DNA from 3 places in the Curtobacterium sp. MR_MD2014 genome. Region 3 is predicted to be linked to each of the others. Evidence: predicted binding sites of a transcription regulator. Region 3 holds the regulator's gene; each other region holds the start of a gene.

Region 1 (2,265 bases), 1.6 Mb from region 3:
ACTCGAGCTCGCGGACCTTGGCGGCGACGACGCCCGGCTCGAGACCGGCGTTCAGCGCGATCTGCTTGAGCGGCGCGTCGATGGCGACGCGGACGATGTTCGCACCGGTCGCCTCGTCACCCTCGAGCGAGAGCGTGTCGAGCGCGACGGACGCCTGGATGAGCGCGACGCCACCACCGGCGACGATGCCCTCCTCGACGGCGGCCTTCGCGTTGCGGACGGCGTCCTCGATGCGGTGCTTGCGCTCCTTGAGCTCGACCTCGGTCGCGGCACCCGCCTTGATGACGGCCACGCCACCGGCGAGCTTCGCGAGGCGCTCCTGGAGCTTCTCGCGGTCGTAGTCGGAGTCGGTCGCCTCGATCTCGGAGCGGATCTGACGGACGCGGCCCGCGATCTGCTCGTCGTCGCCGGCACCCTCGATGATCGTGGTCTCGTCCTTGGTGATGATCACCTTGCGGGCCTTGCCCAGCAGGTCGAGGGTCGCGTTCTCGAGCTTGAGGCCGACCTCTTCCGAGATGACCTGGCCGCCGGTCAGGATCGCGATGTCCTGCAGCATGGCCTTGCGACGGTCGCCGAAGCCCGGGGCCTTGACGGCGACGGACTTGAAGATGCCACGGATCTTGTTCACGACGAGGGTCGCGAGGGCTTCGCCGTCGACGTCCTCGGCGATGATGAGGAGCTGCTTGCCCGCCTGGATCACCTTGTCGACGACCGGGAGCAGGTCCTTGATGTTGGAGATCTTCGAGTTGACGATGAGGATGTACGGGTCCTCGAAGACGGCCTCCTGGCGCTCCGGGTCCGTGACGAAGTACTGCGACAGGTAGCCCTTGTCGAAGCGCATGCCCTCGGTCAGCTCGAGCTCGGTGCCGAAGGTGTTCGACTCCTCGACGGTGACGACGCCCTCCTTGCCGACCTTGTCGATCGCCTCGGCGATGAGCTCGCCGATGGTGGGGTCGGCGGCCGAGATCGACGCGGTCGCGGCGATCTGGTCCTTGGTCTCGATGTCCTTCGCGTTGGCGAGGAGCTGGTCGGAGACGGCGGCGACGGCCTTCTCGATGCCGCGCTTGAGCGACACGGGGTCGGCACCGGCCGCGACGTTGCGGAGGCCCTCGCGGACGAGCGCCTGGGCGAGCACGGTCGCGGTGGTCGTACCGTCACCGGCGACGTCGTCGGTCTTCTTGGCGACCTCCTTGACGAGCTCCGCGCCGATCTTCTCGTACGGGTCGTCGAGCTCGATCTCCTTGGCGATGGAGACACCGTCGTTCGTGATCGTGGGGGCGCCCCACTTCTTCTCGAGGACGACGTTGCGGCCGCGCGGGCCGAGCGTCACCTTCACGGCGTCGGCCAGGGTGTTCAGGCCGCGCTCGAGGCCACGACGGGCCTCCTCGTCGAAAGCAATGATCTTAGCCATGTGAGTTTCTCGTCCCTCCCGGACGTCGTGCGTGGGGGTCGTGCTGGCACTCAGCGCAAGCGAGTGCCAACGCCGATTCTGGCACTCGCCGGGTGTGAGTGCAACACAGTCGGGAGGCGCGGCTCGACTTCCCAGGACACGTTGCGGCCGGGACCCGGCACGCTCAGGCCCGGGTGGTGGCTGCTCGGCGGGCGGAGCGCCGTGCACGACGAACGCGCCGCCCCCGAGGGGACGGCGCGTTCGTCGAGTGGTCCTGGGCTCAGGCGGGACGGACCGCCTCTGCCTGTGGGCCCTTCGACCCGGTGCCGACGTCGAACGTCACCGCCTGGCCCTCCTCGAGGACCTTGTACCCCGACATGTCGATCGCCGAGTAGTGCACGAACACGTCCTGGCCCCCTCCATCCACGGTGATGAAGCCGAAGCCCTTCTCGGCGTTGAACCACTTCACGGTTCCGTTGGCCATGATCTCTTGCTCCCTGGTGCTGCAGTTGCGGACGACGCCATCGCCGTCTGGCGATGACTCTCGTGCAACAACGGCGGCAAGGCAAGAGGTGTGACGTTCTTGCACGCCGATCGCGTCAGAAATCAACGTGCCCGAAACACCTCCGTCACACAGCGCGCGTCAGCCGCCGTAGTCGGCGCCGAGCACGACGCTGACGTCGGCGTTCGGGAACGCCGCCGACTGCTCCACCGTCGCGATGCCGAGCGCCTTCGCCACACCCTGTGCCACGGCCTGCTGCTCGGGCTGCTGGTAGTACACGACCGAGGTCGTCGTCCCCGTCGTCCCGGCGTCACCCGTCGAGGCGACCTGCCAGCCCGCGGTGGTCAGTGCGCTGCTGGCGCGGGCGGCCAGA
Region 2 (2,265 bases), 1.7 Mb from region 3:
GACCCGCTTCTTCACCAGGCCGTAGCACCCGAACGAGAAGGCCAGCGCGAGCGAGATCCACGGCACCTGCCCGTAGCCGACCGCGATGACGACGACCGCGACGACGCTGATGCCGACGGCAGCCCACTGCGCCGCACGCAGGCGCTCGCGGAGGACGACCACGCCGAGGGCGATCGTGACGAGCGGGTTGATGAAGTACCCGAGCGCCGCCTCGACCGTGTGGCCCGTCGTCGTCGCGGCGACGTACACGGTCCAGTTCACCAGGATGAGCACGGCCGCGAGTCCCATCACGAGCATCACCCGGCGCTGGGCGAGCAGGGAGCGGGTGCGGAGCCACGACCGGGTGACGGCGATCGCCACCGCGCAGAAGACCAGGCCGAAGACGATCCGCCAGGCGACGATCTCGAACGCGCCGGCGGGGGCCATCGCGGCGAAGAGCAGGGGCATCAGTCCCCAGAGTCCGTACGCGACGATCGCCTGCACGACGCCGACGGATGCCTCGCTGCGTGCCGGACGCGCCGGGGTCGCTTCACTCACGGGACCATCCTAGGAAGGGGCGCGGACGCTGCGGGCGGACAGCGCGCCTCCAAGCCGACCACCGGGACGGGCCGGGAGCGCCGCAGCGACACGCGCCCGGACGCACGAACGCCCCGCCGGCTGCGAGCCGGACGGGGCGTTCGTGACGAGAGCTGCTGGTCTCAGTGCTCGATGACCGCGAGGACGTCGCGCGCCGAGAGGACGAGCAGGTCCTCGCCGGAGTACTTGACCTCGGTGCCGCCGTACTTCGAGTAGATGACCTTGTCGCCGACGGCGACGTCGAGCGGCACGCGGTTGCCGTTGTCGTCGATGCGACCCGGACCCACGGCGACGACCTCGCCCTCCTGGGGCTTCTCCTTCGCGGTGTCCGGGATGACGAGACCGGAAGCGGTGGTCTGCTCCGCCTCGACCTGGCGGATGACGATGCGATCCTCGAGCGGCTTGATGGTGACGGCCACGGTGACCTCTTCTTTCTCGGTACTGACTCGGTACAGATGGGAACCGGTTGGCACTACGCACAGGAGAGTGCCAACCACAACTCTAGGGACAGTCTGGCACTCGGTCAATCCGAGTGCCAGCACGTGTCGGGCCTCCCCGGCGACCTGGGAGGATCGACGGGTGGAAGCCGCCGACCTCGCCCAGCTGCTGACCCCCGAGGGGATGGCCCTGCTCGACCGTACCCCCGGCGTCTCGGACGGGGGCGAGATCGTCCGGGTGGTCTCCCGGCTCCGTGGCGAGGGACACGACCCGGGGCTCGTGGCAGCCGTGCTGACCCAGGCGAAGCTCCGCCAGAAGGCCCGCGCGAAGTTCGGGGACTTCGCCGCGCGGATGCTCTTCACCGAGGCCGGCCTCGAACAGGCCACCCGACTGCAGGTCGCCGCGCAGCACGCCGGTCGCTTCGCCGCCGCCGGTCTGACCCGGGTCGCGGACCTCGGCTGCGGGATCGGTGGCGACGCCATGGCGATGGCCGCGCTCGACCTCGACGTCACCGCCGTCGACCGCGACGAGGTGACCGCGGCGGTCGCGACGCACAACCTCGCGCTCTGGCCGAACGCCCGGGTCGAGCTCGGCGACGCGGCCGCCTTCGACCTGTCCCGGGTCGACGGCGTCTGGATGGACCCCGCGCGACGCACGGCCGGGCACGCGAACACGAGGCGCCTGGCCGACCCGGACGACTGGTCGCCGTCGCTCGACACCGTGTTCGCCGCCGCGACGACGACCCCGACGGGCGTGAAGCTCGGCCCGGGCATCGACCGCGACCTGATCCCGGACACGCTCGAGGCGCAGTGGGTGTCCGTCGACCGCGAGGTCGTCGAGCTCGTTCTGTGGTCCGGGCCCCTCGCCCGTGACGGTGTCCGGCGCGCGGCCACCGTCATCGGCGGTCACGGCATCGCCGAGCTCACCGGCCCGGCGGACGCCGAGGACGTCGAGGTCGGTCCCGTCGGCGCCTACCTGTACGAGCCGGACGGCGCCGTCATCCGTGGGCGGTTGATCGGTGACCTGGCGCGGTCCATCGGAGGCCGGATGCTCTCCGAGGGCATCGCGTACGTCACGTCGGACCGTGCCGTGACGACGCCGTTCGCGCAGGGGTTCCGGGTGCTGGACACGATGCCCCTCGACGTGAAGCAGCTGTCGGCACGCCTGGCGGCGGAGGACGTCGGCACCGTCGAGATCAAGAAGCGCGGCGTCGACGTCGACCCGGCGCAGTTCCGGAAGCGGTTGCGGCTG
Region 3 (2,265 bases):
CTCGGCCGGGAGGCACGTGGCCGGGTCGCCGGTCTCATCGCGCGTGGCCTCGTGGACGGCACGGCCGCGGTGCGGGGACGCATCGAGCTCACCCTGCAGGGCCGGCTGCTCGCGGACGCTGTCGTCCGCGAGCTGCTCGACTGACGCGCCGGCGGTCGCTCGCGCGCTACTGCTTGATGAACTCGATGGTGAGCGGGTAGCGGTAGAAGTCACCGCGGTTCGCCGCGAGGGCGGCCATGATCGCGAAGACGATCACGATCACGTACAGGATCGGCAGCAGCACGAGTCCGATGACGACGAACGCCAACAGGCTGCACACGAACCCGGCGATCGCCATCGTGATGTGGAAGTTCAGTGCCTGACGGGTGTGCTCCTTCACGAACTGCCCGCGGTCGCGCAGCACCAGGTAGGCGATGATCGGCACGACCAGGCTGAAGAAGATGCCGCCGACGTGCGTCAGCGTCGCCCAGAGTCGCTGGTCCTCCGGCGACATCGGCTGGGGCGGCGTGAAGCCGGCCGGGTACTGCGGTCCCTGCGGGTTCTGGGGTCCGCCCTGCTGCTGGCCGTAGCGGCCGTCCTGCGGGCCGCCCGGTTGCTGTCCGTAGCTCATGCCGTGAGCGTACCGGCGTGGGCCCCGGCGGTCCCGGTCGGTCGGCGGTCGGGCGTAGGATCAGCAGTCGACACGTCCGAGTGCCAGCATCGAACGGAAGGGGTCCGGATGGTCAGCGAACGCTCCCTCGAGGTCCTCAAGGCGATCGTGCGGGACTACGTCGCCTCGCGCGAGCCCGTCGGCTCGAAGACGATCGTCGAGCGCCACGCCTTCGGGGTCAGCGCCGCGACGATCCGCAACGACATGGCGCAGCTCGAGGACGAACAGCTGATCGTGGCGCCGCACACCTCGTCGGGGCGGGTGCCGACCGACAAGGGGTACCGACTCTTCGTCGACCACCTGGCCGCAGCCCGGCCGCTGTCGAGCGCGCAGCGCCACGCCATAGAGACCTTCCTCGGCACGCCGAACGACCTCGACGAGGTCCTCGGTCGCACGGTCCGCCTGCTCAGCCAGCTCACCAACCAGGTCGCGCTGGTGCAGTACCCGTCGATGGTGCGCGCACGCGTGCAGCACGTCGAGCTCGTCCGGCTCGGTGACACCCGCCTGATGGTCGTGCTCATCACCGACACCGCCCGGGTCGAGCAGCGCGTGGTCGAGACGGACGTCCCCCTCGACGAGGAGGCGCTCACCGAGCTCCGCACCGTCGTGAACGGGGCGAGCGTCGGGCTCCTGCTGCAGGACGTCCCGCGTGCCCTGCGCGAGGTGCCGCAGCAGCTCCGTCCGGACGCGCAGACCCTCGGCGGCGTCGTCGTCGCGACGCTCATCGAGCAGGTCGCGGCGAACCGGCAGGACCGCCTGGTCATGGCCGGCGCGGCGAACCTGGCGAAGAGCGAACGCGACTTCTCCGGCGGACTGTTCTCCGTGCTCGAGGCGATCGAGGAGCAGGTGACCCTGCTCCGCCTGTTCGGCGAGATGCAGGTGGACGACGTGGCCGTCGCCGCGAGCATCGGCGTCGAGAACGCCGAGTACGGCCTCGACGCGACGAGCATCGTCGCCGGTGGCTACCTCGCCGGCGGCGGAGCGGTCGCCCGACTCGGGGTCCTCGGCCCCACCCGCATGGACTACGGCACGAACATGGCCGCCGTCCGTGCGGTCGCACGGTACCTGTCCAAGCTGCTGGGCGAACATTGACCGGACCCTGCGCCCGACGCGCGGTGTCCAGCGGACCGGCTCCGCGCCTCCAGACCGGACCGCGGCGACCGCCGCGACCCACCGACCGAACCGAAACCGACTGAGGGAACCGTGGCAGACCACTACGACGTCCTCGGCGTCCAGCCGGACGCCTCCGATGCCGACATCAAGAAGGCCTACCGACGGCTGGCGCGCGAGCTCCACCCGGACGTCAACCCGAGCCCGGACGCGGCCGAGCGCTTCAAGGACGTGACGCACGCGTACGACGTGCTGAGCGACCCGGAGCAGCGCCGACGCTACGACGCCGGCCCGCAGGAGAGCCCCTTCGGCGGCGGTGCCGCCGGTGGCTTCAGCGACATCTTCGACGCCTTCTTCGGCGGGGGTGGCGGCGGCGGACGCGGCAACGGTCCGCGCAGCCGTGCCGAGCGCGGGCAGGACGCCCTGCTGCGCATCGAGGTCGACCTCGACGAGGTCGTCTTCGGCACCCACAAGGACGTCGAGGTCGACACGGCCGTCGTCTGCGA

What was found. Region 3 encodes HrcA, which represses chaperone genes, less so after heat shock. Its sites were predicted from a motif close to TTNGCACTCGNNNNNNNCGAGTGCNAA; they were not measured.
Region 1: a site for HrcA is predicted at 1,455-1,481, ahead of groL (chaperonin GroEL). Genes of this name have one in related genera too.
Region 2: a site for HrcA is predicted at 1,089-1,115, ahead of groES (co-chaperone GroES). Genes of this name have one in related genera too.

The regions. Positions count from the first base shown of each region.
Region 1 covers NZ_CP009755.1:3,027,711-3,029,975, forward strand. The annotation lists gene groL (chaperonin GroEL) at 1-1,411, opposite strand, end outside; gene NI26_RS14010 (cold-shock protein) at 1,671-1,874, opposite strand; gene NI26_RS14015 (LytR C-terminal domain-containing protein) at 2,034-2,265, opposite strand, start outside.
Region 2 covers NZ_CP009755.1:3,182,543-3,184,807, forward strand. The annotation lists gene rarD (EamA family transporter RarD) at 1-537, opposite strand, end outside; gene groES (co-chaperone GroES) at 699-995, opposite strand; gene NI26_RS14715 (class I SAM-dependent methyltransferase) at 1,156-2,265, shown strand, end outside.
Region 3 covers NZ_CP009755.1:1,432,728-1,434,992, forward strand. The annotation lists gene hemW (radical SAM family heme chaperone HemW) at 1-144, shown strand, start outside; gene NI26_RS06575 (DUF4870 domain-containing protein) at 167-610, opposite strand; gene hrcA (heat-inducible transcriptional repressor HrcA) at 719-1,741, shown strand; gene dnaJ (molecular chaperone DnaJ) at 1,853-2,265, shown strand, end outside.